2 regions of the Mesorhizobium sp. YL-MeA3-2017 genome follow, and region 2 is predicted to be linked to the other one. Evidence: predicted binding sites of a transcription regulator. Region 2 holds the regulator's gene; the other holds the start of a gene.

Region 1 (6,007 bases), 5.1 Mb from region 2:
GCGCGCGGCAGATCCTTCGGTACGCCGCCGCCCGACCAAACCTTGGCCCGTTCGGCCCATTGGTCGAGCGCTTCGGGCGTATAACAGTCAGGGTTATCGTCCTTGCCGGTCTGCAGGCGGGCATAGACGAAATCGCCCGTGACATCGGCAATGGCCGGGTAGGTCGCATGGTCGGCATAGACGATTGCCGCCTTGTATTTGCGCGCCAGCGCGACGAATTCCGGAACGACGAAGGATGGATTGCGCACTTCGAGCGCGTGCCGCAGGACGACGCCATCCTGTTTCTCCGGCAGCAATTTCAGGAAGGCCTCGAAATCGGCGGGATCGAATTTCTTGGTCGGCGCGAACTGCCACAGGAGCGGTCCGAGTTTTTCGCCGAGCGCCGCCACGCCGGATTCGATGAACCTCATCATCGATTCGCCTGCCTCGCCCAGCACCCGTCGGTTGGTCACGAACCGGTTGCCCTTCAGGGAGAAGACGAAACCGTCCGGGGCATCTCCCGCCCATTTGAGAAAGGTCGGCTCCTTGAAGCTGGAATAGTAGGTACCGTTGACCTCGATGCTCGGCACCTGGCGCGAAGCGAAATGCAGCTGCTTCGTCTTGGCGAGCTTTTCCGGATAGAACGACACGTCCCACGGTTCGAAGGTCCAGCCGCCCATGCCCGACCGGATCTTGCCTGCTGCGCTCATCGTTCGTCCTCCGTTGTATCGTTGCGGGATGTCGGCCCGTGCAACGCCATCAAGTCAAATCACGGCGGTGCCGTCCACGCCATCCGAAATCGGCGGGCGAGGGCAGGCTCCTGCCATCAACGTCCACCGCTTGATCGTTCGCCGAGCATTATGTACCAAAGTATAAGACGCTCTGCCTGTCCGGTCGGCAGCCGTCTGATCGATATTCCGGCGCGAAACCGCGGTTTTGTGCCAGTTCCCCGGAACGCGACCCGGTTGCTTCCGGTGAAACTGGGCTCTGTACCTTGGATCACGATCCGCTAAAATAAATCAGACCGTTAAGACCGTTCTCCCGGTTCTTTGGCTCGGGGGTAGCGCGTGGTGCCAACGGCCGCGTCGCTGCCAAACGCTGGGGGTGAGCAGGCGAATTTCCTATTCGTCTGCTTTTTTTTGTCCGGCGGTTAAGAAACTCCCTGCAGTCGATCGTCGGTTTCAGGGACGCAGCAGTGCCGTGACCGTTACTCTTCGCGACCGGTTGCCAGGCCCACAACCTTGCTCATGCCACCGGCTATCGCTTGAACCGCTGCATTGCTGGCGTCGCCCAAATGATGTCGCACGGCGATCCATTCGGCGGTGTTGTAGGAGAGCCATACTTTGCCGGCTTCATCTTCCCAGGCCAGCGCCTTTACCGGCAGGTCGATACCGGCGATCTGCCTGTCCTGCATGAGCGGCGTGCCGCCCTTCGGATTGCCGAAGATGAGAAGTTCCGTTGGGCGAAGCGCCATGCCAACATCGCGCGCGCCCGCCGCATGATCGATGCGGGCAAAGACGTTGAGGCCAAGCTTGGTAACGACTTCGACCAGCCGGTCGATGGTTTCCGTTACCGTCAAGCGGCTTTCGATGGTGACGATGCCATCGCCACCCGTCATTCAGCCGCCTCGCGCTTCCCCTTCGGTCGCCGCTCCAGAAGCTCCTTGAGGTATTGGCCGGTATAGGATCGCGGCTCGGCGACGACGTCTTCCGGCGTGCCCGACGCCACGAGTTCGCCGCCGCCGTCGCCACCCTCGGGGCCAAGGTCGAGCACCCAGTCGGCGGTCTTGATGACTTCCAGATTGTGCTCGATGACGATCACGGTGTTGCCCTGGTCGACCAGTTCGTGCAGCACTTCGAGCAGTTTTGCCACGTCGTGGAAATGCAGGCCGGTAGTCGGCTCGTCGAGAATATAGAGCGTCTTGCCGGTCGCCTTGCGCGACAGTTCCTTGGCCAGCTTGATGCGCTGCGCCTCACCGCCGGACAAGGTCGTCGCCTGCTGGCCGATATGGATGTAGCCGAGGCCGACCTGGTTGAGCGTGACGAGCTTGTCGCGCACGCCCGGCACTGCGGCGAAGAAGTCGACGCCTTCCTCGACCGTCATGTCGAGAACGTCGGCGATCGATTTGCCCTTGAAGGTGACGTCCAGCGTCTCGCGGTTGTAGCGCTTGCCGTGGCAGACGTCGCAGGTCACGTAGACGTCGGGCAGGAAGTGCATCTCGATCTTGATGACGCCGTCGCCCTGGCAGGCCTCGCAACGGCCACCCTTGACGTTGAACGAGAAACGGCCCGGCTGATATCCGCGCGCCTTGGCTTCCGGCAAGCCGGCGAACCAGTCCCGGATCGGGGTGAAGGCGCCCGTATAGGTGGCCGGGTTCGATCGCGGTGTGCGGCCGATCGGCGACTGGTCGATGTCAATGACCTTGTCGAGGAATTCGAGGCCCTCGATACGGTCATGCTCGGCCGGATGCTCGCGCGAACCCATGATGCGGCGGGACGCGGCCTTGAACAGCGTCTCGATCAGGAAGGTCGACTTGCCGCCGCCCGATACGCCGGTGACGGCGGTGAAGGTACCGAGCGGAAACTCGGCGGTGACATTCTTCAGATTGTTGCCACGCGCGCCGACGACCTTGATGCGCTTGCCCTTCTTGCCGGGCCGTCGCTCGGCCGGTGTCGCGATCTCGAGCTCGCCCGACAGATATTTGCCCGTAATCGAAGCCGGGTTGGCCATCACCTCGCGCGGTGTGCCCTGGGCGATGATGTGGCCGCCATGGATGCCCGCCGCCGGGCCGATGTCGACGACATAGTCGGCGGTCAGGATGGCGTCTTCGTCATGTTCGACGACAATGACGGTGTTGCCGATGTCGCGCAGATGTTTCAGCGTCTCGATCAAGCGTGCATTGTCGCGTTGATGCAGGCCGATCGACGGCTCGTCCAGCACGTAGAGCACGCCGGTAAGACCGGAGCCGATCTGCGATGCGAGGCGGATGCGCTGGCTCTCGCCACCCGACAGCGTGCCCGAATTGCGCGACAGCGTCAGATAGTCGAGGCCGACATCGTTGAGGAAGCGCAGTCTTTCGCGGATTTCCTTCAGCACACGGACGGCGATCTCGTTCTGCTTTTCGTTGAGCTGCTCCGGCAATTCGTTGAACCAGCGGTCGGCCTTGCGGATCGACTGTTCCGTCACTTCGCCGATATGCTTGCCGGCGATCTTCACCGCCAGGGCTTCCGGTTTCAGTCGGTAGCCGTTGCAGGCCGGGCAGGGGGTGGCCGACATGAAGCGCTCGATCTCCTCGCGCATCCAGGCCGATTCCGTTTCCTTCCAGCGCCGCTCGAGATTGGGGATCACGCCCTCGAAGGTCTTGGTCGTCTTGTAGGAGCGCAGGCCGTCATCATAGTTGAAGGTGATCTCGCGTTCGCCGGTGCCGCGAAGAATGGCCTGCTGGGCCTCCTCGCTCAGATCCTTGAACTTGTCGCCGAGCTTGAAGCCGTAGACCTTTCCCAGCGCTTCCAGGGTCTGCGAATAATAGGGGGAGGTGGATTTTGCCCACGGACTGACGGCGCCGTCGCGCAGTGTCGCATTGTCGTCCGGCACCACGAGGTTTTCGTCGATCGCGCGCTGGCTGCCCAGCCCGTCGCAGGTCGGGCAGGCGCCGAACGGATTGTTGAACGAGAACAGCCGGGGCTCGATCTCTGGAATGGTGAAGCCGGACACCGGGCAGGCGAACTTTTCCGAGAACAGGATGCGCTCATGCGTCTCGTTCTTGGATTTGTAGGCGGATTCTTCGGATGTTTCGCTGGCCGGCAGCGGGCGGTCGGCGAATTCTGCGACAACCAGACCTTCAGCAAGCTTGAGCGCGGTCTCCATCGAATCCGCCAGGCGCGTGGCGAGGTCGCCGCGCACGACGACGCGATCGACCACGACGTCGATGTCGTGTTTGTATTTCTTGTCCAGCGCCGGCACGTCTCCAACTTCATAGAAGACGCCGTCGACCTTGACGCGCTGAAAACCCTTCTTCTGGAGTTCCAGCAATTCCTTCTTGTATTCGCCCTTACGGCCGCGAACCATCGGCGCCATGATGTAAAGGCGCGTGCCTTCCTCGATCGCCAGAACGCGGTCGACCATCTGGCTCACCGTCTGGCTTTCGATGGGCAGGCCGGTGGCCGGCGAATAGGGTACGCCGACGCGCGCGAACAACAGCCGCATGTAGTCGTAGATTTCGGTGACGGTTCCGACCGTCGAGCGCGGGTTCTTGGAAGTCGTCTTCTGCTCGATGGAAATGGCGGGTGACAGGCCGTCGATCTGGTCGACGTCCGGCTTCTGCATCATCTCCAGGAACTGCCGGGCGTAGGCCGACAGGCTTTCCACGTATCGACGCTGGCCCTCGGCGTAGATCGTGTCGAACGCAAGCGACGATTTGCCGGAGCCCGACAGGCCCGTCATCACGACCAGGCTGTCCCGCGGCAGGTCCAGGTCGACATTTTTGAGATTGTGCTCGCGTGCGCCGCGAATGGAAATGTACTTATGGTCGGCCATGCCGGTCCGCCGCCTCGGTTTTGCAATGTCTGGGCAGGACGGATCTGCCCGGCCGCCCGTTAATGTAGGTATTGTTGCCGCAAGATCGAGTGGACCCCGCAACGTGTCGGGTTTAACCGTCTTTCGCGCGGGCGGGCAAGCAAAAAAGAACAAAGATCGAACGCGCTCCTGACAGAGCGATGTCAGGAGAACGTGACGTTCCGGATCGTTCCGATCACATTTTCCGCAATCGACTAAGCAAAGGTTGACGCATGGGGAGGGGAGGCGCACAGTCCAAGGGTCAACCGAGCCGATCGCCAAGGGGCGATCTTCGTGCCAGCAGGTGATCCGCGAGGCGCCGCGGACGAACGAATAAGTGCTCTGGGAAGACGGCAAGAGCAACCAAGAGAAGGAGCGAGGTATGACCCCACCGGACAGTATCTTCGGGCTCCATCTGTCGTTGGAGCCGCGGCGGGCATAGGTGTCAGGGCAGGCGAACGCCTGTTCGCGCAAACCGTGACCTGCCGACCCCCTTTACAACCAGAGACCACTAGTCGGGTCGACGGCTGAATGCCGCGAAGCACCCGAAACCCAAAGCCGGTGAAACGCTCCCGGTAATATCGGGTAAACCCCCAAAAGGCCCCGTCCGCTTTGCCACAGGCAGCGGCGGGGCCAATGGTTTTTAGGGGCCATTGAATCTCCAAACCGCGGGAAACATCCACCGTCGCGAAAGCCGCGACGGCAACAGCCGTCGCGTGGACGCTACCCGGGTACTCCCGTTCCCGTCGGTCAGAAGCAGGATGGCTGGCTGGTTATCGAATAGCGCAGATTGCGCGTCGCCCAGCGTGCCTGGACGAAATGGACGATGGTGTTGTTGGTGTGCGAGGTGACGACGAAGTTCTCATTGTAGCTGAACTCGACCCGCGCCACGCCCTGGCTGTCATCATAGAGCGTGAAGGCGGCCGAGCAGTTCCAGCTTCTGTTCTCCGGATTCCAGGCGGTGATGTAGAAAGTGGTGTCCTTGGTGCCGTAGCCGAACATCGGCTGGCTGAGCGCAGGAACAGGGGTAAGGGCAGCAAGGGCCGAAGCGACGTATGGAAGAAACCGCATGGCGTCCTCTCATCGTTGTGCCCCAGTCCTTGATAACGCAGCCCGGCGCTGGTCGCGATAGCACAGATGAACTGGTCGGCCGACGGCGAGTGCCTGCGGGCAGTGCCTTTCACATCGCCGTGAAACGTGAAGACATTCACGTTCCATTCACCCAGCGGTCAATACCGTCGTGCGTGCAGGGGGGCATCGCTCGGAGGAATACGTGATGTATTCTGCAAAACTTGTCGCCGCCCTGGTGCTTCTCGGCGGTCTTTTCTCGTTCGCCGCGCCTGCCTTCTCTTATCCGATCGCGCCCGCGCAATCTTCCCAGTTCTCATCGAACGCAATCGAGCAGGTCGGCTGGCGCTGCGGGCCGGGCCGTCACATGGATCGTTGGGGCCGCTGCGTTCCAAACAGGATGCGC
Region 2 (6,007 bases):
GGATTATGTTCGCGCGGTCGTGGAGGAGCGCGCTGGCGCCCTCATCGCCACCCCGTTGGGCATCCAGGACTCCTCGATGCTGCGCACGCTGGCCGATGCCAACGGGCTGATCGTGCGCCCGCCCTTCGCCGCCGCCGCTATCGCCGGCGAGCCCTGCCAGGTGCTGATGCTGCGCTGACGAGCGGAGCAAAAAACTGGCGGCAGCGAAGAACTGTTTTCAAGCCGCCGCACGTCCGCCTCGGACGTACAAAAAGCTCTTTAATCCCTTGAATTTACGCGTTGTTTTTACCGAACACCGATCCCGATTCTCGAACCGTCGCGCGCGGCATCGTTAGGTGAATCAGGTCGCCGCCACGCGCTTCGGCAGCACGAGATCGCCGACGGTGTAGGTGTGAAATTCGCTTTTGGACACCGCGTCCAGCTTGCGGAACTTCTCCACGAAGACTGGATCGGAGAAGAACGTGTCGACATCGCCGGCGCCCTGGATCGCTTCGACATTCACGACCGTTTGTCCGTCCGTGCTCTTGGCCAGCGTGCTCCAGAGGAAACCTTCCTTGCGTTCGGCGACATAGTGCACGACGTCCTGGATGATGGCGAAAGCCTCCTCCTGCTTTCCGGGGTGGGCGTGGATGACGTTGACGATGAAGGTCGTTGGCTGGGGAGTGGCCGCGAAGGCGGCGTTCGATTGGGTGGTCATGCGTATCTCCATTTGAGGATCGCGGCGGACTGTGCGCGACGGCATCTGGATATCGGGACGGAAATATCGGATAAATGGTCCGGTATTCTCATCACATCGGATATTTTTTCCGGAATTGACTCTCCATGGATACGCTTGGAACGCTTGGCATTTTCATTCAGGTGGCCGAGGCGGGAAGTTTCGCGAGCGCTGCGCAACGGCTCGGCCTGTCGGGTTCCGCTGTCGGCAAGGCCATCCTGCGGCTCGAGGACGAGATGGGCGCGCGCCTTTTTCACCGCTCGACGCGCAGTATGGCGCTGACCGAGGAAGGCAGTTTTTTCCTCGACAGCTGCCGGCGCATCCAGGCGGAATTCGAACAAGCTCAGGCCCAGCTGTCGCGGTCGCAGGCGACCCCGCGCGGGCAGCTTCGCGTGAGCCTTCCCCTGGCCGGCATGCTTTTGATGCCGACGCTGTCGGCTTTCATGGCAACATATCCGCAGATCAACCTCGATCTCGATTTCACCGACCGGCTTGTCGATGTCATCGAGGAGGGTTTCGACGCCGTCGTTCGAACGGGCGACGTCAAGGACACGCGCCTGATGAGCCGCAAGCTCGGGACATTCAGGCACATGATTGTCGCGGCACCCGAATATCTCGCCGAAAACGGCAGGCCGAGTGTGCCGGAGGACCTCCTCCTGCATCGGTGCCTGCATCATCGCTTCGCGAATTCGGGACGGCTCGAACCGTGGCCGCTGGCGCGCGATGGACGCGAGCTGAAGCTCGACCTTCCCGTCACCACGGTCGCCAGCACGTTGGAACCATTGATCTATCTCGCCGAACGATCTTTCGGCATCACATGCCTTCCGCCGTTTGCCGTATCCTCAGGCCTGGCCGAGAGAAAGCTGGTGCCGCTACTGGAAGACTACCTTAGCGAGGCCGGGACGTTTCGGATCCTTTGGCCGACCAACCGATACCTCTCGCCCAAGGTTCGGGTTTTTGTCGACTACATGGCTGCGAATCTTTTTGCCGAGTAATCACCAGGCTGGAAGGCGCGGGACGCGTAGCAGCAACGTCTTTGTCGGCCGGCTTGGCACAATCCGGCCGGGCCGTGCCTTTGTTGCAGGCCCGGGCTCTTCACACCGCGCGCCTGTTCTGCTCAACCATGCAGTGGCGCCTCGATTCTGCCATTTGCAAAGCCACTCGCCCCGGCGCGACGAAAAAGTCGAGATCGAGTTCCGGCGGCATCAGGCTGAACAAAGCGTCAACAGATTCATTAAACTTTAAATGGTTGCGGAACACAAATGGAACAGATAGTGTTTGTTCCGGGTTTGTTTTACTGATTCCGGTTCCAGTCCCCTGGGGGTGACAATGCTGACACGCAAGCAACACGAGCTTCTGCTCTTCATCCACGAACGACTGAAAGAAAGCGGCATCCCACCCTCTTTCGACGAGATGAAGGAGGCGCTCGATCTTGCATCGAAGTCCGGCATCCACCGCCTGATCACCGCTCTGGAAGAGCGCGGCTTCATCCGCCGGCTGCCGAACCGGGCCCGGGCGCTCGAAGTTTTGCGTCTGCCCGATTCCATCGCGCCCGGCCTCAACGCGGCCAGGAGGTTTTCGCCGGCCGTCATCCAAGGCAGCCTCGGCCGCCCGGCGGCCAAGGAGCCGCAGCGCCCGCAGTCGGCCAGCAATGACGACGATGCCGGCTCCGCCGTTTCCATTCCCGTCATGGGCCGCATCGCCGCCGGTGTGCCGATCGACGCCATCCAGCACCGCACGCATTCCATCTCGGTGCCGCCTGACATGATTTCGGGCGGTGACCACTATGCCCTTGAGGTCAAAGGCGATTCGATGATCGAGGCCGGCATTTTCGACGGCGACACGGTCATCATCCGCAATGCCAACACCGCCAATCCCGGCGAGATCGTCGTGGCACTGGTCGACGAGGAGGAAGCGACGCTGAAGCGCTTCCGCCGCAAGGGCGCGTCGATTGCGCTGGAGGCCGCCAATCCGGCCTATGAAACCCGCATTTTCGGGCCGGACCGGGTCAAGGTGCAAGGCAAGCTGGTCGGCCTGATCCGCCGCTATTAATGAGGCCGGAACAGGTCGGCTCGACGCGCTCGGAGCCGGCTCCAAGCGCTCGTAGCAGGTCTCTTTCCTCCGCTGAAATGTCGCGGAGCCGGTTTAGTGGACGCGGTCTTGCCGAATTGATAGCCGGCTAATTTTCTGGCGTTTGAGGCGCGTGATCTCGTTGTTCTGTCGTGACATCAGGACCGTTCGGCGTGGCATCGCGTTTGTTCGCACGCGCATCGCGCCTGTTTGTGTCGGCATCGAATCTGTTTGCCGAGGCATCGAATTTGCCTGCCTTGGCATTGGACTTCACGCGCTCCTGCTGCCGGGGCGGCAGGCCCCTCGCCTCGCGTGAAAACCGGCGCTGCGCGTGCCAGGGCCGGGAGCTGTCTTCGAGGGCGAAGCGCGCCGTTGCGGCAGCAGCGGCATTTTGCGGGTCGAAATAGACCGCCGCGCTGCCGGCGCGGGCCAGATCCTGTCGGGTGATGACGACGACGGCGGCGTCCTCGCAAAGATCGCGCGCCGTGGCGTCGTCGATGACGATCACGGCGGCGACCGCACAGGCGGGCTTCGCGGCGCGCGCATTGGGCGCCGTCGCCACGACCGGGCCATCGGGATGGCGGGCAAAGCAGAGATCCTGCGCACACAGAAACGGCGTGCCGGGCGGCAGGTCCTGCGCGTCCGCCAAGGCGACGCCGGCCGATGCCGCCGTCTCGGGAAGGACGACAGTCTCGGCATCGAGCGCGCGGCGCCAATTGTCGAGCGTGAACGCATTGGGGCGCGGCCGGCTGACCGCCAGTTCGCCGCCGCCGATGGGCATGGCGACGAGGCGCGCATCCTCGGCCACCAGCACGTCGGGCGTCTCGACATCGTCCATCGCCACGATGCCGGCGAAGGCCAGCGGCACGGCGAGCAGCCGCAGCCATGTCGTGGCCATGGCGCCGATCGCCAGTGCGGCCGTGACCAGCAAAACCGATTGCGTCGAGACGAGCCCGACGGCATCGACCGGCGAGCGTGCTGAGATCCATTCGGCGATCGCCATCATCGCCGACAACCCCTTGCCCATGGCGTAGAGGAACGGTCCGTCGGCCCCGAACGGCATGGCGAGCGCGCTGAAAACGGCGGCCGGCATGACGACAAGCGAGACGATCGGCATCACGGCAAGGTTGGCGAGCAGGCTGAGCGGCGAAATGCGCTGGAAGTGCCAGGCCGCGAACAAGGCCGTCGCAAGACCGGCGACGATGGACGTCACGGCGAGACCGATCAGCCCCACCAGCGACTTGTGTACGAGAAATCCCGCCAGCGACCGCGCCGGCGGCGGGCCGGTCGGCGCGATGCCCCGGCGTTCGGACCAGGCAGCATAGGCACCGATCAGCGCGGCGGTGGCGGCAAACGACATCTGGAAGGAGGGCCCGACCACCTCGTGCGGCGCGATCAGGATGACGACGACCGCCGATATCGCCAGATTGCGCATCGACAGCGCGGCACGATCCAAGAGAACGGCGACCAGCATCACCGCCAGCATGATGAAGCTGCGTTCGGCGGCCACCACCATGCCGGAGATGGCGAGATAGGCAGCGATCGAGACCAGCGCGGCAAGGGCCGCATATTTCTTCACCGGATGCCGCGCCGAAAAATCCGGAAACAGCGCGAAGGTCCCGCGCAGCAGCGCCATGACGGTTCCGGCCACCAGCGCCATGTGCAGGCCGGAAATGGAAATGATGTGATAGATACCGGTGCGCCGCATCGCCTCGTTGACGGGTTCTGGAATGCCGGCGCGCACGCCGACGATCAGCGCGGCGGCGATTTCGCCTTCCGCGCCGCCGATGGTGGCGCGAATGCGGGCAGCGATTGTCTCCCGCGCGGTTTCGACCGCCACCGACAGGCGCGCCATGACGGGCATCGCATCGTTCGCGGGCGTCACCAGTTTCGGCTTGCCCATGAAGAAGCCGGTGGCGCCGATGCCGTCGAAGAAGCTTTCGAAGGAAAAATCGTAGCCGTTTGGCCGCACTGGGCCGGCTGGCGGCATCAGCCGCGCATAACCGTTGACCTCCGAGCCGGCCTTGACGCCATCGGGCACCGCCAGCGCCGACAGGCGCACCCGCTCAGGCTGGTAGCGCAGCTTTGGCCGCTGGGTGCTAAGAACGTCCAGCGTCAGCCTTGTGCGGCCGCTCGCCATCGGCTCGACCGCCACGACGCGCCCGGTTATGCCGGTCGAGACCTCGGCGCCCAGCGTGTCGCCCGGCATACGCCAGGTCTCGACCTTGCCGGCCAGGATACCGAGCACGAAGAACAGCACGGCCATTGCCGCGAGATGAGCCTTCGCCCCGGCAAGCAAGGCAATGGCCGCCAGCGCAAGGCAGGAAGCAACCGGCTGAAGGAAGGCCGGTTCTTCGGTCAGCGAAAAATAGACGGCGGCACCTGCCGCCAGGAACACCGGCGCGAACAGAAATGCAGCACCCCGGTCGAGCTCCAGGCTGACAACCGAACCGAGTGCGCCGCGCCAGTCCTGGCGCAACAACAGCCGCATGCGCCGTGTCCAGACGGCGATGCGATCAGGCAAGACCGGAGGTGGCTGAAGTCTGGCGATCTCCGGCGGCAATACGGGGATGACGCGGCTCTCCGCCACCGGCCCGCCGGCCTCGTTTGCGCCATCGGGCAGCCGGGCCGCAGGCGGGAAAAGCGGCTGGGTCGAAGCAAAGAGAAGCTGCTCGCTGATGCCGCGATCGGCATCCGCCCCGCCCTGCCCGCTCCGGCCCCGTCCAGCCATCGGGTCTGCCCCTTGCGCCCCCGACCTCCTATGCTACATGAACGCCCAAACAACGAAAGTCCGCGCCTTTGGCGCCCCTTCCTTGAGAGTTCCATGTCCGATCAGGTTATCACCCGCTTCGCCCCATCCCCCACCGGTTACCTGCATATCGGCGGCGCCCGCACGGCGCTGTTCAACTGGCTGTATGCCAAGCACACCAACGGCAGGATGCTGCTGCGCATCGAGGACACCGACCGCGAGCGTTCGACCGACGCAGCCACCGCCGCGATCCTCGACGGCATGGCCTGGCTGGGGCTGAGCTGGGATGGCGATGCGATCTCGCAATTCGAGCGCGCCGCGCGGCACCGCGAGGTTGCCGAGGAGCTGGTGCGCATGGGCAAGGCCTATTACGCCTATGAGACGCCGGCCGAACTCGAAGCCATGCGCGAGCATGCGCGGGCGAACGGGCTGCCGCCCCGCTATAACGGCCACTGGCGCGACCGCGATCCGTC

The links. The regulator LexA, encoded in region 2, represses DNA repair genes until DNA is damaged. The targets are predictions, from matches to a motif close to TGTTCNNNNTGTGTTCNG.
Region 1: uvrA (excinuclease ABC subunit UvrA) is a predicted target of LexA. The motif match lies at 4,661-4,678, and genes of this name have one in related genera.

What each region holds. Positions count from the first base shown of each region.
Region 1 is NZ_JAUSVH010000001.1:5,319,760-5,325,766, forward strand. Features, by position in the region: gene QFZ88_RS25185 (DUF72 domain-containing protein) at 1-689, opposite strand, end outside; gene QFZ88_RS25190 (DUF302 domain-containing protein) at 1,187-1,597, opposite strand; gene uvrA (excinuclease ABC subunit UvrA) at 1,594-4,515, opposite strand; gene QFZ88_RS25200 (hypothetical protein) at 5,284-5,604, opposite strand; gene QFZ88_RS25205 (GCG_CRPN prefix-to-repeats domain-containing protein) at 5,810-6,007, shown strand, end outside.
Region 2 is NZ_JAUSVH010000001.1:215,438-221,444, forward strand. Features, by position in the region: gene glp (gephyrin-like molybdotransferase Glp) at 1-178, shown strand, start outside; gene QFZ88_RS00900 (antibiotic biosynthesis monooxygenase) at 341-697, opposite strand; gene QFZ88_RS00905 (LysR family transcriptional regulator) at 823-1,710, shown strand; gene lexA (transcriptional repressor LexA) at 2,045-2,767, shown strand; gene QFZ88_RS00915 (ComEC/Rec2 family competence protein) at 2,895-5,516, opposite strand; gene gltX (glutamate--tRNA ligase) at 5,610-6,007, shown strand, end outside.